One region of the Paenibacillus sp. 2RAB27 genome, then DNA from elsewhere that is predicted to be linked to it. Evidence: riboswitches for the same ligand, from Rfam matches in the RefSeq annotation. Region 1 holds a riboswitch; each other region holds the start of a gene.

Region 1 (8,425 bases):
TACATCACCGGTGAGCAGGATTTTTTCGGCCTTCCCTTTGAAGTTGGGCCGGCCGTGCTGATCCCGCGGCCGGAGACCGAGCTGCTCGTGGAAGCGATGCTCCACGAGGGCTCGCGTCTGTACCCGCAAGGCGCTCCACTCCTTGCGGATGTGGGCACCGGGAGTGGCATCATCCCGGTGACGATCGCGCACGCGCGCCCTGCGTGGCGCGTGGCGGCCAGCGACATCTCCGCGGCAGCGCTGGAGATGGCTCGCAAGAATGCGCAGCGCCACGGGGTGGCTGCGCGTGTGGAGTGGCTCGAGGGCGACCTCCTCGAGCCTTATATTGAGCGCGGGCTCGCGCCGGATATGGTGGTGTCGAACCCACCATACATCCCGGATGGCGACCTGCCTGCGCTGATGCCTGAGGTGCGGCTATTCGAGCCGCACACAGCTTTGTTCGGCGGTGCCCTCGGACTCGACCTGTACCGCCGGATGATCTCGCAGCTGCACCGGCTGCCACGAATCCCGACCGTGGTCGGGTTCGAGGTGGGCATCGGGCAGGCGGAGGCGGTTGCGGCGTTGCTGCGCGCCGCCACGGATTGGTCGGAGATCCGCTTCGTGCAGGATCTCCAGGGGATCGATCGCCATGTGATCGCGATCCGCTCCATGGAGTAGCCGATTTCCTTCTAGAATCGGCTGCTTTCTTTCCGCCTTTTTCCCTTGGCGGACCAACTCTATCATTTTACAAAAATAATAGATTCATAGGTTTAGCCCCACCCACTATTGTCCATACTGGCTAGTAGACATTCACTGCCGCATACTGCGGCATCATCAGAAGATGGAATGTCTGGAATGCCCTCAAATTGGTTGCACCAATTTCGAGGCTTCCATAACGCTGTCCCTGTTTAGGACATCGTTATTTCAGGATAGAAGACGGGAACGGGAAAGGGGCTACTCTCCATGGTTAAGAGAACGGAGCGCCACTCAGTTAAGAGCTTATCATTCATTGTTTTTGCACTTATACTTATGATTATGTGTTGGGAATCCAATCGTACGAATGCGGCGGTTATTTCGCCTACGATACCTGAAGAATCGATTCGTTTGCGTATTCTAGCAAACTCGGATTCTGCGCAGGACCAAGCTTTAAAACGCGAGATTCGCGATGCGATTATTGCTCGTATGGCAGATTGGGTTGCCCAACCCCATTCCTTGGACGAGGCGAGAGCTGTTGTGAATGCGCATTTGCCTGAATTCGATCAACTCGTTGGCGAGATGATTGCCTCCCGCGGCTACAACTACCCGCATACAGTGGAGCTTGGTGTTGTCCCTTTTCCAACCAAAATGTACGGAAATGACGTCTACCCAGCCGGTTATTATGAAGCATTGCGTGTTGTGATTGGTTCTGGTGAAGGACAAAATTGGTGGTGCGTCTTATTTCCACCGTTATGTTTTGTAGATTCCGTATCAGGTGAAGCGGTTGCTTCGGCAGCAGTTGTAGTGGCCAAAACAACGGATGAGAACGGCAAGGAAAAGCAACCGGTTAAAGAAGATAAGGCTAAAACTAGCAAGGACAAGGCTGCTTCCACAGAGAAAGTTGTAAAAAAAGACGCTAAAGCTGAGGTAGTAGCAGCTTCAATTGCAACTTCCACGACCGAAGAGCCAGCTCAACCGAAAGTGAAGTTCTTCATTTGGGAAATGTTTAAGGCGATCTTTTCGTGGTTTAGCTAATTTTATTTCATACAAGTAAGGATGAGAGTGATAGTGACAACCTATTGGAACGTGAATCAAGGCGAACAGAGAGCGTCAGCCCAGGATATAGCAGAGGCAGCGAGTCTCTTGCGACAAGGGGATACCGTCGCTTTTCCGACTGAAACGGTTTACGGACTAGGTGCCGATGCGACGAATACCGAAGCGGTTTTACAGATTTTTGCCGCAAAAGGGAGACCCTCCGACAATCCTCTAATCGTACATATCGCTGATGTGACGCAGCTCTCAGGCCTTGTTCAGCCAGATAGTCTCACACCTTATCATCAAGCGCTTATGAAGGCTTTCTGGCCTGGACCATTAACCATTGTGCTACCTGTACGTGCAGGTAGCCTTTCGCCGTTCGTTACAGCCGGACTGCAAACGGTCGGTATCCGTATACCTGATCATCCAGTGGCCCTACAGTTGCTGCGAGAAGCGGGACTTCCGATCGCAGCGCCGAGCGCGAATAGCTCGGGTAGACCGAGCCCTACGCTGGCATCGCATGTGCGTGATGATTTGGATGGAAAGATTGGCGGGATTGTAGACGGTGGTGCAACAGGTGTCGGTGTAGAATCAACAGTTATTCAACTTGTAGGCGGTGAGTTATACGTGTTGCGGCCAGGTGGTGTGACTGCGGAGCAGTTGCAGGAGGTTTTGTCAGACGTGCATATTCATGTGGCTGAACCAACAGAGGTTGAAGCTGCGGATACGCCTCGGGCGCCAGGTATGAAGTATACGCACTATGCGCCGAAAGGCTATATGCACATCGTTCAAGGGGACGACCAGCTGGAAGTCTCAGCATGGATTCAACGCGATATCGATGCCGCGAAGTCACGGGGAGAGTCGACGGGGATTCTCACTTTTGAAGAAAGAGTAGGTGGATACCGAGCGGATCTCGTTGTCGCATGCGGTTCCTTATCACAGCCAGAAACAATAGCTCGAGACCTTTATGCCGCACTGCGAACTTTTGATCACAAGGGCATTAGCTATATTGTTGCAGAAGGTGTTCCAGATGCAGGGATTGGCAGCGCCATTATGAATCGACTACTCAAAGCAGCGGGTCATGAACGGGTCCGCCTCTAAAATATAAGCTTTTATAAGTTTCACGCACTAAATTGTCTTATATTTCTGGATAAACGCTACCGTCCAAGAAGGACGGCGTAGCCGTTTATTGTGATTAGCATGATTCCCAGTTTGTCCGCATATCTTGAGAAAGAATCGTGGACAAGGGGGATCGTGCTATGCTCGCATCTGGGGTACAAGTTGGGGAACTCATGACAATTGGAATAATGGCGATTGCTTTGGGTCTAGATGCTTTTTCATTGGGAATTGGCATAGGGATGAAGGGCATTCGTTTGATTGATATTTTGAAAATTAGCATTGTCATCGGCCTTTTTCACGTGCTAATGCCATTGATGGGGATGTTTATGGGGCAGTATGTCTCCCTCCTTCTGGGGAATGTCGCTACGGCGGCAGGGGGATGTTTACTTATTTTGCTTGGCGCACATATGGTATATAGCTCGATACGCGGGGAAGAGGCTTCGGCCTTTGATCATCGAACGTTATGGGGGCTTATTATTTTTGCCCTCAGTGTTAGTATAGATTCCTTCTCAGTGGGCGTTTCTCTTGGGATGTTTGCCACGGACATTGTGCTTACAGTACTGATCTTCGGTCTATTTGGCGGCTTGCTCTCGATAGCGGGCTTACTGCTAGGCAGACGAGTTAGCGGTTGGGTTGGGGAATATGGTGAGGCATTCGGTGGACTTATTCTATTAGGGTTTGGGATCAAGTTTTTACTATGATACAATACGGGTAAGTACGAACGGTGATATAGCCGTTTATTCCAGGGAGGATTTCATGTTGCGAATTCTATTTGTCTGTACAGGAAATACGTGCCGCAGTCCGTTAGCTGAAGGTTTGCTGCGTATGAGGGTGCATCAAGAGGGGCTTGCGGCGGAGGTCCGTTCGGCAGGTGTATCTGCGATGACGGGTGGTCCGATCTCGCGAAACAGCCAGTCACTTCTTCATGAAGCGGGTTTCAAGGAGTCGATTAGTTCGCTAGCGATTAGTGCTGCGGATCTCGATTGGGCTGACCTGGTCTTGACGATGACGACTGGGCATAAACGTACCGTGATTGGGCGCTTTCCTCATGCGGTCGAGAAGACATATACGCTCAAAGAGTATGTAGAGGACGATGCTCGCATTCTCAAGGCGATTGAAGAGCGAGAGCAGCTTGCGGCAGAGTTTCAGCTCAAACAAGCGCTATCTCAGACGGTAACTGTGGAAGAAAGAAGCCGCTTGTATGCGTTGGAAAACACGATTCCAGACTATGATATTTCGGACCCCTATGGCGGGTCACTAGCCGATTATCGGTATACAGCCGAGGAAATTAGTCGGAGTCTAGATAAATTGGTGAAAAAAATACGTTAGTCTTCCAAGGCTAACACAGACGTTTGTTTTTTCCATCAAGGTCCTTAGTGGGATAGGTCAATAGAGCTTTACACATCGCTGGGAATGCGATAAAATACAAGTAACAAGCAAGACTCAATGTAACTGGCGACGAGTGGGAGTAACCACAATGGAGCATTGAGCTATACGGCCGGTCGCCTGGGCAAAAGAGCAACGCGCGTTTTTTAGCGTGTGCGCTCTTTTTTTCGTTTTTGGTGAGCTTTGGGATATAATAGGATGGTCGAATTCGAACAGTCAAAAAGGAGCGTTTTATTCATGAAAATTGCTTTAGGTGCAGATCATGCAGGCTATCGTTTGAAAGATGTTATCATTCCTTTTATTGAATCATTAGGTCATCAAGTGATCGATTTCGGATGCAGCTGCGGCGACTCCGTCGATTATCCGGATTATGCACTTCAAGTTTGCGAAAAAGTTGTATCGGGAGAAGCAGATAAAGGTATTCTGCTTTGTGGAACTGGCATTGGGATGTCCATTGCTGCCAATAAAGTTCCGGGAATTCGCTGTGCACTTGTGCATGACCTCTTCTCCGCGAAAGCGACACGTGAACATAATGATACGAACGTGCTAGCGATGGGTGAGCGAGTTGTTGGACCTGGGGTAGCAGAAGAAATCGTCAAAATCTGGTTGGAAACCGAGTTCTCGGAAGGTGTCCGCCACAAGAACCGCATCAATAAAGTGCAGAGCATCGAAGATCGTTTCACGGTACATCCCTAGAAATGAGGGAGCCCCAATGACAGATTCTATGTATGAACCTATCGCAGAAGCTTTGGAAGCGAATCTGCGTGAGCTGGTAACTGTCGGTAGCTTACGTCCCGGTCATATCTTGGTGATCGGTACGAGCACGAGTGAAATCCTCGGACATCGGATTGGGACATCGGGCACGTTGGATGCAGCGAAGCCGATTTTCGAGACGGTTGCGCGCATTTGCGGCGAGTTCGGGCTGCATGCGGCGTTTCAATGCTGCGAGCATTTAAACCGTGCGCTGATTGTGGAAGAAGAGTTGCTGGCGCTGGTGCCGCAGCTTGAACCTGTATCTGTAATTCCCGTGCCGAAGGCCGGGGGTTCGATGGCTTCCTACGCGTACAGACACTTCGCGAAGCCGGTCGTTGTCGAGACGATTCAGGCGCATGCAGGCATCGATATCGGCTCAACGCTGATTGGGATGCATCTGCGCAGAGTCGCTGTTCCCGTGAGGCCGCCGGTGCGCCATATTGGCCAGGCTTATGTCACGATGGCATTCGCGCGGCCGAAGCTCATCGGTGGTACTAGAGCTGTGTATTCCGCGGATCTGGCGGATCAACTTTATCAACAAGCTGCACCTGATGCAGATTGCTAATTACATGTTAACTATCATCTTTAGGAGGAATTCCATATGACAAACTTTTTGAGCAAGCAAGATCCGAAAATCGTAGAAGCAATGAACCTTGAGCTTGGCCGTCAACGCGACAAAATTGAGCTAATTGCTTCCGAAAACATCGTGAGCCAAGCGGTTCTTGAAGCTATGGGTACTGTACTTACGAACAAATACGCAGAAGGTTACCCAGGCAAAAGATACTATGGTGGCTGTGAGTACGTAGACATCGTGGAAGACATCGCTCGTGATCGCGCGAAAGAGCTTTTCGGTGCTGAGCACGCGAACGTTCAACCACATTCCGGCGCACAAGCGAACATGGCTGTTTACTTGGCTGCGCTAAACCCTGGTGACACGGTTCTTGGTATGAACCTTGCGCATGGTGGTCACTTAACACACGGTAGCCCGGTTAATGCTTCCGGTATCCTTTACAACTTCGTAGCTTACGGCGTAAGCGAAAAAGATTTCCGCATCGACTACGATGATGTTCGTAAAGCAGCTTTCAAACATAAGCCTCGCATGTTAGTTGCTGGTGCAAGTGCGTACCCGCGTACGATTGATTTCGAAGCTTTGGCTTCCATTGCTAACGATGTAGGCGCATTGTTCTTCGTTGATATGGCGCACATTGCAGGTCTAGTTGCAGCTGGTTTGCACCCGAACCCAGTGCCACACGCACATTTCGTAACAACAACAACACACAAAACGCTTCGTGGTCCTCGTGGCGGTATGATTCTTACGAAGAAAGCTTGGGCTGCAGCAATTGATAAAGCGGTATTCCCTGGTTCCCAAGGTGGTCCTTTGATGCACACGATCGCAGCGAAAGCTGTATCTTTCGGTGAAGCTCTTCAACCGGACTTCAAAGTATATGGTCAAAATGTAATCAACAACGCACAAGCTTTGGCAACAGCTCTTACAGCTGAAGGCATCAACCTTGTTTCCGGCGGTACGGACAACCACTTGATGTTGGTTGACTTGCGTAATCTGAACATCTCAGGTAAAGACGCAGAGCACGTTTTGGATGAAATCGGTATTACAGCGAACAAAAACGCGATTCCTTTCGACCCAACTAGCCCGTTCGTAACAAGCGGTATCCGTTTGGGTACTCCGGCTGTAACTTCCCGCGGCATGGACGAAGAAGCGATGAAAACCATCGCGAAGGTTATCGCGCTTACGTTGAAAAACCCGAAAGACGAAGCTACGCTTGAGAAAGCTCGTGGCATGGTGTCCGATCTAACGGCGCAATTCCCGCTTTACCAAGGTTTGACTTACTAATAGCTACTTTTGTAGGGCCAGCTCTTTGGAGCTGGTCTTTTTTTGTTTCTACCCAACCTGGCTATCTAGAGCTTCCACTCAGAGATCCAGCTCCCTTTTCCGCAAACTAGCTTTCCTTGACGCCTTCCATCATCCTCGACTTTCACCTAATTTGGTTACCTTCACCTCCCCCTCCATATGACTGCTGCAACCCCAAAACTATCTCTCCCTAGCCACTTTACACATATTTCACCTTCATCTCCAAGCCCCTGAATTAACTCCCCGCCTGCATCTGACACATCCAACCATCTCCGGCCTCCCCGCAAACTAACTGGATTTTCTCCATCTATTTGAAGCGGATTTTTTGAATCTGAAGGATTAAATGTATTTCCTGTAGTTAAATTCCCTCGATTCGCTCGATTCTGCAAGTGTGGGATAAATTAGATGTACCTTTTCCATTTATTCACGAAAACACGTCAGAATCGAGCAAATTAGCTGTAGTTTATACATCTAAACACGAATCTTCAGTCACAAGTCGCTCACCATGCGTCCACCAGCTGTCCACCAGCCGCAAAACAACCACAATCCAGCCTCAATCCTACGCCAAATGTTTAGTACACACCAATCCGCTAAACATACATCCCAAAACCCCAAACCATCTTACGAAAATATGAAACCTTTCCGCGCGGCAAACGCTTTACACTGGTTTTGTACGAATGTAAACACTTACACAGCTAGGAGAGGTGTACATGAATTTTCAGGAGATGCTTCGGCCAGTGCCGGCTAGGGCGAAGTTCGAGTTAGAAGGATGGCATGTTTGGTGTGGATCGATGACACGAGATGCGGAGGGGAGGTATTACTTGTTTTATTCGCGTTGGCCGGAACGTGCTGGTTTTGGGGCCTGGGTCACGCATTCCGAAATCGCCTATGCGGTTGCGGATAATCCGCTGGGCCCGTTCCACCATGTGGATACGATCTGGACTTGCAGAGATGGCGCAGCGAGCTGGGATCGGGATGTGGCACACAATCCAGCGATTTTGCACCACGGTAACCGTTATTACCTGTATTACATGGGGACGCATGGCCCTGATTTTGATCTCGACCAACCTGCCGATGATGCAACATGGTGGGCGTATCGCAACCATCAACGTATCGGCGTTGCGGTGGCCGACCATCCAACAGGTCCATGGATCCGTGCGGCGTCGCCGGTGCTCGATGTCTCGCCAGGAGAGTGGGACGGACTCATGACGAGCAATCCCACAGTTTGTGAGACTATGGATGGTCGGATTTTGATGATGTACAAAGGTGTGGCCGAAGGTCCTCCGCCAAAGGGCGGGGCAGTTAATGCGGGCGTAGCCTTCGCCAATCATCCGCTAGGACCGTTCAGTAAGCAGCCAGAGCCAACAGTAACGAACCCAACGAATGATTGGGCGGTAGAGGACCCTTACGTATGGTGTCAGGGCAACGCGTACTATGCATTGATGAAGGACTTTCAAGGTTATTTTACGAAATCTGAACGTGGTTCTGTGGCCTTATTTGAGTCATCAGACGGCATTGTGTGGCGGCCATCGCGACATGTACTGGCTTTTGATCTTCAAATTCCCTGGGCTCATCAGGCTGCACAAT
Region 2 (8,425 bases), on a different contig from region 1:
CCAGCTCATATTGAAATCATTGCTGCGCAAAGAAAACGTCTTGGCACATCGACTGGATTTATCGCAGTAAAACCAAACTGCTCTATCCAAAGCTATGTTCCAGCGCTTCATGCATTGTTAGATTTTAAACCAACGAATGTGGTTGCTTCGACGTATCAAGCGATCTCAGGTGCAGGTAAAAACTTCACAGATTGGCCGGAGATGTTAGATAACGTTATTCCTTACATCGGTGGGGAAGAAGAGAAAAGTGAGCAAGAGCCGCTGCGTATCTGGGGCAATATCGTAAATAATGAAATCGTTAAAGCGAGCTCTCCGCTAATTACGACGCAATGTATCCGCGTTCCAGTAACGGACGGACATTTGGCAACTGTGTTTGCCTCTTTCGAGAATAAACCTTCGAAAGAAGAAATTCTTGCTCGCTGGTTGAACTACAAAGGACGTCCGCAAGAGTTGAATCTGCCGAGTGCTCCGAAACAGTTCATCACATACTTTGAAGAAGAAAATAGACCACAAACGAAGCTGGATCGCGAAATTGAGCGCGGTATGGGCGTTTCCGTCGGGCGTTTACGCGAAGATTCCATGTTTGATTATAAATTCGTTGGATTGTCGCATAACACGTTGCGCGGTGCAGCAGGTGGCGCGGTGCTAATCGCTGAGTTGCTGAAAGCGGAAGGTTATATTCAAGCGAAATAAGATCAAAACAGCAAGCATCTCGGATGCTTGCTGTTTTAATTTAATCATGGCTTGGGTAACGCTCCTGCAGAAATGTAACCGATTGGCTGATTAGAGCTTTTAAGATATCAACGTTGATATCTGCTACTTTATTGATGTATACACAGGCTTTTGCAGCCTCGTGCTTGCCGAACTGCATTAATAATTCTTCGCGATCGGTATCCCCTGTTGCAAAATACAAGCTGATTTTGGCTTTTCGCGGCGAGAACCCAACTAGAGGAGCATCGCCCTCATGACCGGATGCATATTTGTAATGATAAGTGCCAAAACCAATAATGCTTGGACCCCACATTTTGGCTTCATACCCTGTCACTTCTGTAAAAATATCTAATAATTGATAAGCGTCTTCACGTTTTTTAGCACTTTCCACATTTTCGATAAACTCAAGGACGCTGCTATCCGTTTCTTTCATTTTTGCTTCGTATGCCAATGTGAACACTCCTTAACGATGATACCGATGTGATGGCGAGTCATGATCATTTTACCAAAATATTGTTTGAAATAGAAACATTTATCAGGAAATGATCGTCTAATACATACGACTGGAATTGCATATAATCACGTGGGAGAAGGGTGGAAGTATTTCATGTGGACAAAGCGAAATTGGGTTCCAATGGTTCAATGTACGATTCTTAGTGTGGTCCTGATTACGGGGTGCTGTGATCGAAAGGGATTGGATCAATATGAAGGAGCTGCTCAGCTCCAAGAAGCGCCTAAACCGATGAAATCTGTATCTAAAGAAGATTTACAAAAATATACAAATCAACTAATTACGTTAGGGGCAGTTTTTGAAAAACATCAAGTCAGGCCTCAATCCTCTTATAGCAATGAGAAAGAAGCATTTCTGGAAGTGCGCCGCGTAGGCGAACATGCCAAAACACTCTCGGATGCAGAGAAGGCAAGTCTTAAACAATCCATATTTGAGGCGATCGGTGCCGAGTTTCCACTGAATATTTCCGTCTATACGATTAATGAGCAATCTGGAATGACTGGTAAAATTACTGCAATTAATGAGAAGGGTAGTTTTTTGGTCGTTTCATCCGATAAATTCATTGGTCAAGATAACAAAATGCCTGATGCTGCGTGGTATACCATGTCAGACGATGCACGAATTGAGTTTGAAGGGAAGAAGCTGCAATCGAATGAAGTTCAGATTGGAGATACCGTTAAAGTGTGGGCGGAAGGCATGATGTTGACGAGCTACCCTGGTCAAACAATGGGACTTCGCCTCGAGATCATCGCACATGGCAATGGCGCCGGTGATGCTAGTGGTAAGGTTACTGGAGTAGTTACAACTGGCGAAGGCGTTAACGTGGAGCGTATCATTGAAATTGATGGTGTGAAATATAAACTACTTCCATTCGCACAACTAAGAAAGGAAAGCGGCCCAGCACAATTCTCCGATATAACGGTTGGTAAGCTGGTGAAAATTTGGTTTGCTGGATATGATTTCGGTAGTGAGAAATTTGTGACAAAGGTCGCCGTGGATAGTTAGTTTCAAGGGCATTTAGTCGAGGTGGACAGAGAGAAATTATTGATTAACTGGAAAAACTCCAGCTATTTTGTCAGTTTAGGGCGAAATTTAGAATTTAGATGGAAAAAGTACTTCTAATTCTCTCGATTCAGTTGATTTCGGTGGTTATGTATGAAAATAGCTGTACTTTTTACAGTTATTTCAAATAAGGTGAAAAATAGCATAATATTAGCTGCATATTTTCCATCTATTTACATTAAGCAGAGTGCCTAGGCTGTTGCTGGGGCTTGGGTTGCTGGAGCTGTCGCTGTCGCTATTGTGGTTAATGTGATGATCTTGAATTACTCCAAAGGACGTGTTCGAATGAGCCAATCGAAAGAGATTGCTATTGACTTAACACTCGTGCAACAACTGATCTCTTCACAATTTCCACAATGGGCAGAGCTGCCTCTCCGACCTGTGGATTCAGCAGGAACAGACAATGCGATCTATCGGCTTGGTGATGATATGGCTGTTCGATTACCTCGAGCAGATTGGGCCATTGGACAAGTGGAAAAAGAGCAGCGTTGGCTGCCGAAGCTAGCCCCGATGATCCCGATATCCATTCCAGTACCTTTAGCAAAAGGCGTTCCCACCGAAGACTACCCATGGTACTGGTCTGTGTATAGTTGGCTCGATGGCGAGAATGCGACAGTTGGACAAGTAGACAGCTATAACCAAGCAGCAACAGTTCTTGCGCATTTCGTTAATGCTATGCAGTCAATCGATCCTACTGGTGGGCCAGCCTCAGGTTCTCACAATTCTGGCAGGGGTGAGCCTCTGGCGATGCGTGATGCGGCAGTTCGAGATGCAATCGCAAGCTTGAACACAATCATCGACCCTGCCGTGGCAGAGGCTGTATGGGACTTGACACTTCAAGCTCCCGTATGGCAGGGACAGGGCGTTTGGATCCATGGAGATTTACATCCGGGAAATCTTCTTATAGAACAGGGACGATTAAGTGCCGTGATCGATTTCGGTACATTGGGTGTAGGCGATCCTGCCTGCGACCTCATGGTTGCATGGACATTTCTCACGACTGAAAGCAGAGAGGAATTCCGCTCTTTGCTAACAGTCGATGAAGCAACATGGTCGCGAGGACGCGGCTGGGCGCTTTCATTCGGGTTAATTGCTTACGCTTACTACATAGATAAGAACCCAGGATTAGCCGCTATATCCCGACGTGCGATTGATGAGGTGCTTTGTGAGCATTTGACGCGATGCGAATAGCGCATCTACGTTCCCTTTGAATATATGTTTACGATGATTTGTAGATAGGAGAAAATACATCATGCTTACTGCCATCTTCCAAGGAATTCTTTTATCAGCAGGTCTGATTTTACCGTTAGGTGTTCAAAATGTATTTGTTTTTAATCAAGGTGTGACACAACCACGTTTAGTTAGGGCATTACCGGTCGTTCTCACAGCAGCACTTTGCGATACTGCACTGATTACTTTGGCTATTTTAGGTATATCCGTCGTTATTGTCACGATACCTGCTATCAAGTTCGTGCTTTTCGTACTAGGCATACTTTTCCTGATCTATATGGGGATTGTGACTTGGAAAAGTAAACCTGCCAACACGTCATCCGATGAAAAAGCTTTATCACCTAAGAAGCAGATCGCGTTTGCTGCATCGGTTTCACTCCTAAATCCTCATGCCATTCTGGATACGATCGGCGTCATTGGGACAAGTTCTATCCACTATGTTGGAAAAGAAAAACTGGTATTTGCAATTGCTTGTATACTTGTGTCATGGATTTGGTTTTTTGCTCTTGCTGTCGTGGGGAGACAGGTTGGGAAATTAGATAAATCGAACACATTTATGACGTATCTCAATAAAGTATCAGCGATAATCATGTGGGTGACTTCCGTTTATTTAATTACACAATTAATCTAACCAAATATGGCATGGTCGAAGAAATTTTTCTTGATTTTCACAGTTATGACCGAATATAATTAAGGGAATATTTGGTATGTGTAACTGGCGAAACGTAGATCACTACGGGGGAGCACATATTCCATAACAGCCGTTCGCCTGGGCAAAGTATTTGATCAATCGATCAAATACTTTTTTTATTTCAAGGAGGAGAATGGAATGGAACGAGCTAGAAATGTGGCAGTCCTCATTTATGAAAAGGTAGATCTATTGGATATTGCCGGTCCGTTCGATGTGTTTGGGGTATCGAGTAATTGGGGCAAGGATTTCAAGGTCTACACGGTGGGCGAAGAGCAAAAACCTGTGACAACAGTCAGTGGTCTCACGATTCTTCCCAAATACAGCTTAGACAATTGCCCATTGCCTGACATTTTGATTGTCCCAGGTGGTTTAGGATCGCGAACTGAAATGAACAACGCAATGATTACATCATGGATTAGCCATACTGCTGCTAGCGCGGAAATCGTCTTATCTGTTTGCACAGGTGCGCTCTTGTTGGCGAAAGCAAACTTGCTGGATGGATTACGAGTGACGACCAATCGAAATGCATTTGAATTATTGCGCGAAATTGCACCACCTAGTGCTACGATTGTCGAAGATGTAAGGTACATTGATAACGGGAAAATTGTAATGTCCGCTGGGGTTACCGCGGGATTCGATGCTGCTCTTTATGTCGTTGCTAGACTATTTGGTGAAGAGAGAGCCCTCGCTACTGCTTCAAAGATTGAGTACCATTGGCGCAAAGACGAGTTTACCGCAGCGCTGCAGCAAAAGGATTTATTTATGATAAGGAAAGCACAAATAGAAGATTTAGATGCAATTCAGAAGTTGTTTGTTGAAGCAGCTCAGTGGATTCAATTGTCGAAGGGATTCACACAGTGGAGAGAGGATTCTTTTAACAATGCCTATTTAACAACTTTTATAAATGATCAAGAAGTATTTGTCGCGTGTCAGAACGGTGAGTTGATTGGTTGTTTTTCCATCCAATGGCATTTCGAAGAGATTTGGGGAGACTTGTTCCATGATGATGCTGGTTACGTACACCGTTTAGTCGTGTCCCGAAAATATAAAGGAGAGGGTTTCGGCAGCAGGTTTCTAGCTTGGTCAGCAGATTATATAAAGAACAAAGGCAAAGGCTGGCTGCGTTTAGACTGTATGGCAGATAATCCAACACTGAATGACTATTATCGCAGCCTTGATTTCATTCATCGTGGTAGATATGATGGCCGCGGTTGGAGCGCTAATTTATATGAACGTGAAATTGAATAAGTAGTGTAATCGCATATCTAATAAAGCTGTCCTACAAGTAGAATTATCTACTTTGAGGGCAGCTTTTGCTTTCTGCACGTGAGAAAATCGATCTTTGATCTGATAAATCAGTAAATCGTTCTATGAAATAGCGGATTTTGTTCCTTGAATGGTTGAGGGAAAGTTCTTAGAATGGTAGGGCTAGTTGTCGCAGGCGTAACCATTGCCAATTTAGGGAACTGTAGGAGCCAAGAGTGAGTGTATCTTGCGGCGTCCTCTGGGTTGTTCTCTTTCCAGATCCCTGTATGGTAGACTAAGAAAATATTTGATACTGAACAGCGAAGCGAGGGATATTCACGTGACGTTACTAAACTGGTTTTCATCTTTAACATTAAAAAATCGCCTATTTCTGGCTTTCATCGTACTTATTCTTCTGCCATTCTCCGTCTTGGATATTTATAATTTCCAAAAAGTGAAGCTCAATCTACAACAAAAAACGAGTGAACAAAGCCTCGTACAAATGAACAAAATGAATGAGTCACTTGAAAGTCTGCTCGCCACAACGTTTAAGACGATTACGATGTTTGAGCAAGATTCATCCGTCATTTCCGTGTTAAAGCAGCCAGAAGCGGTCGATCAAATCGTGAATCAGCGTAAAATTGAAGAACGTTTTCGTTCGGTGACGAATAGTCTTTTCATCTCTAGTCCACCCGTTTTCTATACGATTGTTGATTTACTCGGTAACGTGTATACTTCATTCCCGCCAGCGCAGCGCTTAGATTATGAAGTGATTCGGGCAAAACCTTGGTTTACAAGTGCTTTATCAGCTTCTGCACCGTATCAATGGCAGTTGGAAAGCAATGAAGTGCTATTTGATGTTAACAAAAGCCCGCAGCTCGTAGCTATTTCTACTCCTACAAGGGATGCAGATGGCACCATTCGAGCAATCATCCACATCGCGGTGGACTACGAAAGTTGGTTTAAATCAGCTACGAACGGAAGTCCAACTTCCGAGCAGTATTATTTGATTGATCAAAGAGGAAACGAGATCGTACATTCTGGTGCTGACAAGTCAGCCATGGCATTGGAGTCACCGATCATCGATCGGTTGCTTACGGACGGTTCCAGTAACGGCTTTTTCATACAAGGGAGTACGTTTATCAACTATACAGTTGTACCCTCTTTCCATGCTTATTTAATCAAAACAGTGCCATCCCATGTACTCTTTGCTGAGCTTCGATCGATTCAGAATGCCTATATGGGCACGCTTATTATTTTCACAATCGCTTTTATGATCATCACGTTTCTTATCGCTTCCGCGGTTACGCGTCCACTTCGACTCATTCAAGCTAAAATGCTCGATGTCGTACGGAAAGATCTGAAAGTAAGACTCCCTGATCAAAGATACGGCGGGGACATCCAACCCATTGTACAAGCATTTAATCAAATGATTGCTGATATGAACGGACTCGTACAACGCTTAAAGGTTGAGGAACGGCAGAAGGAAGCCAGTCGATTCCAAATGCTGCTTTCACAGATGAATCCTCATTTCTTGTTGAATACATTGAACACAATACGCTGGTTGGCATTGGAAAAAGGGGACAACGCAATTCCGAAAATTTGTGTGTCGTTTGGCAGATTGACAGAGGCTGGACTGAAGCTCGATGTAGATCTTATCCATTTGGAACAAGAGCTAGAGCTTGTCCGAGGATATGTCTATATCCAACAATTCCGATATGATCAACAATTTCAAGTTGACTATGTGTATGCCGATGACTTGAAATACGCACTCGTTCCGAAACTTAGCCTTCAACCAATCGTGGAAAATGCGATTTATCACGGAATTTCGCAGATCCAAGAGAAAGGTCACATCTCGATCCATGTATTCACGAAAGACTCTAAACTTACCCTTGAGGTGGTCGATAATGGTGTCGGTCTCGAATATAGCGAAGGGTTGTCCAAAAAGGACCATAACGGCATCGCTTTACAAAACTTGAGAGAGCGTTTAGCTCTCCTTTTCAAGAAAGAAGCGAGTCTTGAGTTCGTTCCAGTATCACACGGTTGCATGGTTCGTATCCAGCTTCCGCTCCTCATGTCCACACCTTACCAGAAAGGAAGTGATCCCCATGTGGACCGTTCTACTCGTTGAGGATGAAGTTTTCGTTCGACGGAAAGTGAAAGAAACGATGCGTTGGAAGGAAATGGGCTTCACCATCATTGGGGAAGCAGGTAACGGCTTGGAGGCGATGGATAAAATCCGGGAATGCCAACCGGACGTTGTCATCACAGATATTGTCATGCCGCTGATGAATGGCGTGGACTTGTTGAAACAAGCGCGGAGGGAAGGCTTCACAAGCCGTTTCGTCATGCTGACGGTTATGAGTGATTTCGAAAACGTTCAGCAAGCGCTGGAGTTCGGCGCGACTAGTTATATGCTCAAGCTCTATATGGATCATGAGACATTAGCAGAGACGATGAGTAAGGTTGAAAAAGAGCTAATCGACCGTAGAAGTGCCGAAATACGAGAAGCTGAAACGGTGTATCGTAAATTGTGGAAGTTAATGGTGGGGGGAGCCCAATCCCCGGAAGGCAAGGAAAGCGAGATTGAGATCCCTGGTGTTCAAGGACGCGATTTGAGCATCATCGCGGTGCAACACGGACGACCTACATACACACGAGTAGATTTCTTCGCACTTCATTTAATAGAAAACGATGTGGCCTCTGCAGCCGTCTGGCATTTGCTGACCATAGACGGGGTTAGCTACCTATTTATGTGGTTACCGACAAATTCGCAGTTCTACATGCCTTCAGAGCAAGCTTTGCCAGTTAGCCTAATCTATACGGAATTAATCCCAACTGCACACCTCCTAGAAACGTGGAAAAGCGTTCTAATTGCATTGAATATGGAGTGGTACAATCCCACATGCAGTGCGAAACTATGCACTTCTGCAGGCACACCTCTGCGTGAAACTGCGGATACGTGGGGGTTGGAG
Region 3 (7,615 bases), on a different contig from region 1:
TTGGATGAAATTCCAGTCTGTGTCGGTTATGAATTGGCGGATGGTACCATTGTTGATCGCTTTCCAGTCAATGCATGGATGGATGCGGCTAAGCCTGTTCTGTCGCGATTACCAGGTTGGGAATGTGACATCTCTCAGGTAAAACGGATGGAAGACCTTCCAGAAGAGGCAAAGAACTACATTCAATTCGTCGAATCCGCCATCGGTGTGAAGATTTCTACGGTTTCTGTGGGTCCTAGACGCGAGCAAGTGATTCAGCGATAATTTCAGCAGTTATACTTTTGGCCGCCGCGAGGTAGCTCTCTCATAAATCGCGAAACATTGGGAAAAATAACCACCAAACATGTTTCGGAGGGGATTTATGAAGAAGATGATGGTGGTTGTGTGGATGGTTGGGAGTGTCTTGGTTCATCCCGTTCAAAGTGATGCCGAAGTACTGATGCCATGTAGTGCCGTTCTTGAATCTGTCGTTGCGGATCAAGTGAATGCCAAGGGGGCAGCGCTCGTTTACAAAGTGAAGCTAACACCAAGTTTTCCACGAACAAGTATTAGCATCCATGCGAATCATTTACCAGTGCCGTCTGCAGCGGGAAATTATGATGGGTACGAAGGGTTTGCTTTTATTCCAAATGAGATCAGCTGGCGTTTCAAACTGTTCCCAACCCCTGAAGTAGGCGGTCCGACGTGGGCTGGTAGGATTGATGATATAACGGCTGATGTAACGAATAGTACGATGGAGGTTCGTTTATCGAATTCCAAAACGGGGAAGTTAGGGCCTGTGATTGTAAGGAATACGATGAATGCTTGTAAATAATGGAAGGGTACACGAAGAATAGATTCATTTAGGGGGACTTTACCATGCCGGAACATACCATTGAACAAAGATTAGAGTCACTTGGAATCACGCTTCCTAAGGCAAGTGAACCCACAGCGAAATATGTGAATGTTGTGAAAGTGAACGGATTACTATATGTTTCTGGCAAGGGTCCATCCGGCAATTCTAAAGGGAAATTGGGACAGGCGTACACAACACAAGAAGGTTATCACTTTGCTAGATTAACAGGTATCGAGATTCTTGCTGTTCTGCAATCTGCCTTAGGTTCTCTGGAGCACGTTAAACAAGTTGTCAAACTACAAGGATTCGTGAATGCTGTTCCTGAATTTGAAGAGCATCATTTGGTGCTCAATGGATGTTCGGATCTGATGCTGGATGTGTTCGGCGAAAAAGGGAAGTCTGCCCGATCGGTCTTCGGCGCTGTTTCACTTAGAGATAACCTGCCGATTATTGTGGATTCTATTTTTGAAATAGCGGATTGAGAATTCGAATACCCTTACAATGAATGAGCGGGCGGTCCATGATAAATCATGGACCGTTCCGCTCTTATTTTTTTAGTGAAGCATAATGGAATCAATGATATCATTGGCGTAGGCAGTTATTGACCTGTGGAAAATTAAATGAGCATCTCTTTTTTATTTTTCAAATAAGGTTTGGAGGTATTAAGAATTGAAAAAAGCAAGATGGAAGCTACTTACTTATGTACCTTTTCTAGCAGTCATCGTCATCATCGGAATCATTCAGTCTTTCATGTTAGCTAATGAAAATGTGAAGCCATATCCAGAACCATTCGGGCGTGCAACGGAATTACCACAGTTGGCCACCTATGGTGAACCTGTACAAATGCTTGATGATGGCAGTTTCACCTATTTGGCAGGGAAAACAATAGAAATCGTTACGATTGATGAAGAGGGACGTAATCGTTCGGAGAGTCGTCTTTTACCAGACGTTGGCAGTATCCGTGGCTATAAGATGATAGATAAGGATCATGTGATTTGGATCGGGGACGGCAATAAACTGTATGCGAGTGAATGGAAGAGTGGTTCATGGAGTTCGAAGAACACACTCTTGGAGAACGAGATCGAAAGTGTGCAAACAGTGGTTGGCCCCAAAGGGAATAGCGTTATGCTCGCATACAATGATTCAACGCTGTATGTCAGTGAATTTCATCCGAATGCCAAGCTTACATGGACGAAACTTGATATAGCGAATGTGAAACAAATTCACGGTGTAAAGGATACCTCTGGGGGCAGCCTATCTCTTGTTTACGCCGTCAATAAAGATGGCAGCGAATCCTTTCACTACGTGAAACTAGAAGAGACGTCTTTGAAGCCGCTTGTGCAGATGAAACTGAAGGACGTGGATTATGCAACGAGCAGCTTAGATGATATGGCGTTAGGTTTGGATGGTTCTACATTTATTACCGCGTATACAACGAGCTCACGCAAATCAGGTAAAAGCACCTTACATATGCTCACTTTCCCAGCGAATCAACCGGATAAGATATATGATGAAGTCCTTAATCTTCCTGTCACGAAGGGGAACGATTCCGATACCATTTTGCATCCTACATTTACGCAGTCATCTACTGGTGAAAAAACGCTTGTCGCTTCGTCAGTGTATGAGAAAAATAGGCGTCAAACGAGTCAAGAGGTGTACACGATTAGCTTTCAGGATGGTAAAATGTTGAATGCTACGCGGATTAGCCAATTCGGCGGTTTTGCCGTGTATCCGATGTTTGCTTCGAACAAAGGGAGTTCACTAGCTATATGGCTCGATGCTGTAAACGCTGAGACGTATCGGGTCTACTATGCCACTGATCAGCTTCCTTATGCGGAGCGAATGAACAGGATTCATGCAGAGGACTTCCAACAAGCTGCTGGGAATTTACCACTATTTTGGGGGATTGGCGTACTAACGGCACTAATTAGCTTAAAATGGATTCTATTGCCTGGCCTTTATTTAATCGTGATCAGTGTATTTTGGCAATATCATTATGACGAGCATGCGAAGCGGCACTTTGGCATATCTATGGCGATGTATCTCATTGTCAAAGCGTTATTTATTGGCGATTACCGGAAACCGATTGCGCTGCAGGTGATGCCGGATTTCTTGCAATCGGTATGGGTTAGCTTGATTTTACTTGTTCTGTTTGCAGCAATTTCTTATTGGTTAACCCGCTTATGGAGAAAAGGTTTGGCCGAACGAAATGTTGGACTTGAGATGTTTTACTTCGTAGTTCTTGATGTCTTCATGACGAATATGTGGTATTCGTTCTTTATGTCACCTGCAACTTTGTCATGATGTTCGTGCAAAGCAATTGAAAATATTGGCATACATTGCTATGATAGAGGAACTAATAAACGATGTGTGACTGGCGGAGCATGGGGAACCATGAGGGAGCATATCGATAACGGCCGTACGCCTGGGCAAGAGGTAAGGGGAAATCCCCTTACCTCTTTATGTTTGAACCTAACTTGAGAGGAATGATAAGATGAGCGCGGAAACCGTAATCTTGGATGGTAATCGAGTGGCAACAGACATGAAAGAGGCGCTGAAAAGTAGAATTAATCTATTAGCTGGGAAGAGAATCATTCCTTGCTTGGCTACGATTCTGGTCGGTGGTGATCCATCGTCAGCTACTTATGTGAAAATGAAAGGAAATGCATGTAAACGACTTGGTATCAGGTCGATTCGTATTGAACTTCCCGAGCATACTTCGACAGCAGATTTGATTGCTGAAATTCAGAAACTGAATGTTGACCCAAGTGTCCATGGGATTTTATTGCAACACCCAGTACCTCATCATATTGACGAAAGGGCTGCCTTTGAAGCGATCGGTATCGGGAAAGATGTAGATGGTGTCACGACGCTCGGGTTTGCTCAAAATGCTTTCGGCTTTGCCGATTTCCCATCTTGTACACCGGCGGCGATTCTTGCTATTATGGATTATTATCGCATTTCAATGGAAGGCAAGCACGCTGTTGTTATAGGGCGAAGCCCCATTCTCGGAAAACCTGTTTCCCTGATGTTACTCAATCGGAATGCAACAGTAACGATATGCCATTCAAAGACGGCGAATTTAGTAGAGATGGTACAGTTAGCTGATATTGTGGTAGCGGCAGTTGGGAAACCGAAATTTGTGCAAGGGGATTGGATTAAACAAGAGGCCGTCGTGTTGGATGCGGGGTATAACGAAGGCAACATTGGGGATGTTGATTATGAGGCTTGTAAGGAAAGAGCATCCGCAATTACCCCTGTTCCTGCAGGAGTAGGACCTGTCACGATAGCCACCTTGTTGAAACACACCGTCGATGCGGCAGAAAAGTTAGTGTAGTTGAGGTTGAAAAAGGGGGAGTTAGATGAAATTGTTTCACGTCAGTGAAGAAAAAGATATTTCTATTTTCAATCCTAGACTGCCTTCAAGAAAAGATCTGGACCCAACCAAAGGCTTAGTATGGGCGATTAATGATAAATGTTTCCCCAATTTCCTAACGCCTCGGAACTGTCCGAGAGTTACTTTTTATGCCAATGAGGCAACTACGGAGGAAGATAAAAGGAACTATTTGTCTTCAAATGCAATGAATCACGTCGTAGCGATTGAGCATAAATGGTTTGAAATCATGAAGAATACAACGTTATATATCTATGAATTTGATTCATCAGATTTCTATGAGCGAGATCTTGGAGCGGGTTACTATGTGAGTGAGAAATCACAAGTTCCCATACATCAATTTGAAATAAAGGATCTATTCGGTGAGCTTTTTAAAAGAAATATTGAAGTACGGCTCCTAACAAATTTATGGGATCTATCGGATAAAATTCAGCAATCTAGTTTTCAGTATTCGATGTGTCGGATGGGCTTTGCTGAGCAGAGGACATCTTGAATTCGGAGCAGATTTTCGAAAGACGAAAAAGAAGAAAGGTGGGATTATTTTGGCTTTGACAATCTATGTTGTGGATGCTTTCACGGATCAAGTATTCAAGGGAAATCCTGCTGCAGTTTGTTTAACTTCTAAACCTCTTGATGAAGAGTTGATGCAACGAATTGCTTCAGAAATGAATTTGTCAGAAACAGCTTTTTTGTTTCCTCAGCAAGACGGGTATTCGCTTAGATGGTTTACACCTAATTCTGAGGTGGATTTGTGCGGACACGCTACATTGGCTAGCGCGCATATGTTGTGGGCAACGGGCATTTTACCACTGAACCAACAAGCAAGTTTCTTTACCAGAAGTGGGCTATTAACTGCAATAAAGCAAGATGCTTGGATTCAACTTAATTTTCCGTCGGAACCTGTGAGCACATGTGAATATCCATCAGAATTGATGGATGCACTTCAAATTGATCCTCTATATGTTGGACGGAATAGATTCGATTACTTCATTGAAGTTGGATCTGAAGACATCATTAAGCGTCTAAGTCCTAATTACTCTTTGTTGCGGACGATTCAAACTAGAGGGATCAATGTGACAAGTCGATCGAAAGATTATGACTTTGTTTCGAGATGTTTTTTCCCAGCAGTAGGTGTAGATGAGGATCCCGTAACCGGTTCTTCACATTGTGGTCTTGCGCCATATTGGGGCAAAAAATTAAATAAAACAGATTTGTATGCGTATCAGGCGTCCGCAAGAGGCGGTATACTAAAAATTAGTTTACATGAAAACAGAGTTCTACTTTCAGGCCAAGCAGTAATGGTTATGAGGAGCGAGTTGTTCATCTAGCATAAGGAGAGGTAGAAATGGCGCGCATTTTATTTATAAATGGTGGATCAGAGGGACATATCAATCCCACGATCGGAGTCGTGCAGGAGCTGATTTCCCGTGGCGAAGAGGTCGTGTACTTTTGCATAGAAGCGTTTAGAGAGCGAATTGAAAAGACGGGGGCTACCGTACGAACATTTGACGACCAAAAGTTTATAAAAGCTTTCATCTCAGGTGGAAGAAACTACTTGTTGGAGAGAGTTAACGGATTATTACTTACTGCAGACATTGTTATACCTAGCGTGCTCGAACAGATCAAAGATGAGAAATTTGATTATATCATCCATGATTCCATGTTCGGGTGTGGACGTATACTTGGTCAGCTGCTTAAGCTTCCTGCAATTAATTCTTGTACGTCTTTTGCGCAGTCCAAAGAATCCATTGATCAGGAGTTGGAACATTTTTTAAATAACTTCCCTTCTGAAATTGTTCAGCCTATTTATGAGCAATTTCAAAACCTGACGATGATGGTGAAGGAAAAATATGATGTAGAGATCCATTCTCCTTATGAAGTATGTTGTAATCCTGCAACGCTTACAATCGTGTATACCACGAGGGAGTTTCAACCGAATGGAGAATCGTTCGATCAGTCCTATCGATTCGTAGGGCCATCGATTTCAACGCGGTTACGCTCAGAAAGCAATGATTTTGAAGGAATCCAAGCGAAAAAACCAATATACATTTCATTGGGAACCGTGTTTAACCGATCCATTAATTTCTATAAACTTTGTATGGAAGCTTTGGGGAATACGGAACATACCATTGTCATGTCAATTGGGAAAAACGTTCAAATATCTGACTTAGGGGAAATTCCACTTAACTTTACTGTGAAACCCTATGTTCCACAAACCGAATTGCTGCCCAACACGAAGTTATTTATCACACATGGTGGTATGAATAGTACGCATGAAGGGCTCTATTACGGAGTTCCACTCCTTGTCATCCCACAAAGCGCTGATCAACCGATGATTGCTAAGCAAGTCGAAAGTATCGGAGCAGGTGTGACCTTGCAAATGCAAACTTTGAGTGCTGAACAACTAAGGGAAGCGGTGGATCAGGTGTTAACTGACTCCTCATTTTTGACTGCTGCTGCAAAAATAAGCGAATCTTTTCGAGAATCAGGTGGGTATCGCCAGGCGGTTGATGAGATTTTTAAGTTTAAAAGGGAGTATGGGATTAAGTAGAATGAAGACCCTCAGCATGAAGCTGGGGGTCTATTTATTTTCTCCCGAAAATAGATTCCTAATTATGGTAAAATATGTAGTGAGTTTGTTTTAAGTTGTTGGAAGGGACAAATAGTCATAATTCCTGATTGTGTTGGCGTTATTACTACGATTTGAAATGGAGATTCAACAAATGAGAATGCATACAGATCCCAAAGGAGATGCCTACGCACAAGTCATTGATTTGGCGATACGAAACTCGGAATGTTTTGTGCTTAGCGAAAGACTGTGGCATCTTGCAGATGGGGAGCCGAAGCAATACACAAGCGTGTTAGTAGCGTTAGAGCCTTACTTGGTGAAAACAATCATCATCCAAGGCGAGAATATCGAAGATGTTATCCAAATTAAAAAAGAATATCGCAGTCATGCTTTTTATACCGCAGGATCTTATTATTTGTATAGAAGTTGTGAAGAAAGCGGGTATCTACTGAAACAGATGGCAAATCAGTTGTCGGATTGGATATTCCCTAAACTTCCAGAAGACTTATGTTTCTTGAAAGAAGGTGGTGGAGACTACCTTTACTCAATTGTCCATGAAGATGAGTATGGGATGGATGTAACTGAGGAAGAAGCAATGGGATTGATGGATCAAATGACAGGACTTTTTCTAAGAGTAGAGGCTCACAAGGACTTTGATCGTCTACTAGACGATGCCATTAAACATAAAACGGATAGGCTGTATATTAGTCGACATCATTTAACGGAGTTGCCTGAGAGAATTCGGGAGCTTTCGGAGCTGCGGGAACTAGTCATTTTTGAACAAGATCTTTACAACTTACCGGAGGGGTTGTTTGAG

What was found. Region 1 has a riboswitch for ZMP and ZTP ahead of rpiB (ribose 5-phosphate isomerase B). Riboswitches for the same ligand answer to the same signal wherever they lie in the genome.
Region 2: another riboswitch for ZMP and ZTP. It lies ahead of AB4114_RS21370 (GNAT family N-acetyltransferase); the one in region 1 lies ahead of rpiB (ribose 5-phosphate isomerase B).
Region 3: another riboswitch for ZMP and ZTP. It lies ahead of AB4114_RS34260 (bifunctional 5,10-methylenetetrahydrofolate dehydrogenase/5,10-methenyltetrahydrofolate cyclohydrolase); the one in region 1 lies ahead of rpiB (ribose 5-phosphate isomerase B).

The regions. Positions count from the first base shown of each region.
Region 1 covers NZ_JBFRGR010000033.1:31,651-40,075, reverse strand. Annotated here, with positions in the region: gene prmC (peptide chain release factor N(5)-glutamine methyltransferase) at 1-657, shown strand, start outside; gene spoIIR (stage II sporulation protein R) at 943-1,710, shown strand; gene AB4114_RS29040 (L-threonylcarbamoyladenylate synthase) at 1,744-2,811, shown strand; gene AB4114_RS29035 (manganese efflux pump MntP) at 2,970-3,530, shown strand; gene AB4114_RS29030 (low molecular weight protein arginine phosphatase) at 3,586-4,158, shown strand; ZMP/ZTP riboswitch at 4,268-4,348, shown strand; gene rpiB (ribose 5-phosphate isomerase B) at 4,453-4,911, shown strand; gene AB4114_RS29020 (TIGR01440 family protein) at 4,928-5,533, shown strand; gene glyA (serine hydroxymethyltransferase) at 5,570-6,820, shown strand; gene AB4114_RS29010 (glycoside hydrolase family protein) at 7,549-8,425, shown strand, end outside.
Region 2 covers NZ_JBFRGR010000016.1:130,981-139,405, reverse strand. Annotated here, with positions in the region: gene asd (aspartate-semialdehyde dehydrogenase) at 1-693, shown strand, start outside; gene AB4114_RS21390 (DUF1801 domain-containing protein) at 734-1,144, opposite strand; gene AB4114_RS21385 (DUF3221 domain-containing protein) at 1,319-2,227, shown strand; gene AB4114_RS21380 (aminoglycoside phosphotransferase family protein) at 2,570-3,475, shown strand; gene AB4114_RS21375 (LysE/ArgO family amino acid transporter) at 3,537-4,145, shown strand; ZMP/ZTP riboswitch at 4,216-4,296, shown strand; gene AB4114_RS21370 (GNAT family N-acetyltransferase) at 4,344-5,453, shown strand; gene AB4114_RS21365 (cache domain-containing sensor histidine kinase) at 5,791-7,581, shown strand; gene AB4114_RS21360 (helix-turn-helix domain-containing protein) at 7,559-8,425, shown strand, end outside.
Region 3 covers NZ_JBFRGR010000059.1:561-8,175, reverse strand. Annotated here, with positions in the region: gene AB4114_RS34280 (adenylosuccinate synthase) at 1-264, shown strand, start outside; gene AB4114_RS34275 (hypothetical protein) at 362-814, shown strand; gene AB4114_RS34270 (RidA family protein) at 859-1,317, shown strand; gene AB4114_RS34265 (hypothetical protein) at 1,505-3,139, shown strand; ZMP/ZTP riboswitch at 3,196-3,273, shown strand; gene AB4114_RS34260 (bifunctional 5,10-methylenetetrahydrofolate dehydrogenase/5,10-methenyltetrahydrofolate cyclohydrolase) at 3,330-4,172, shown strand; gene AB4114_RS34255 (DUF6886 family protein) at 4,198-4,722, shown strand; gene AB4114_RS34250 (PhzF family phenazine biosynthesis protein) at 4,772-5,557, shown strand; gene AB4114_RS34245 (macrolide family glycosyltransferase) at 5,575-6,780, shown strand; gene AB4114_RS34240 (leucine-rich repeat domain-containing protein) at 6,953-7,615, shown strand, end outside.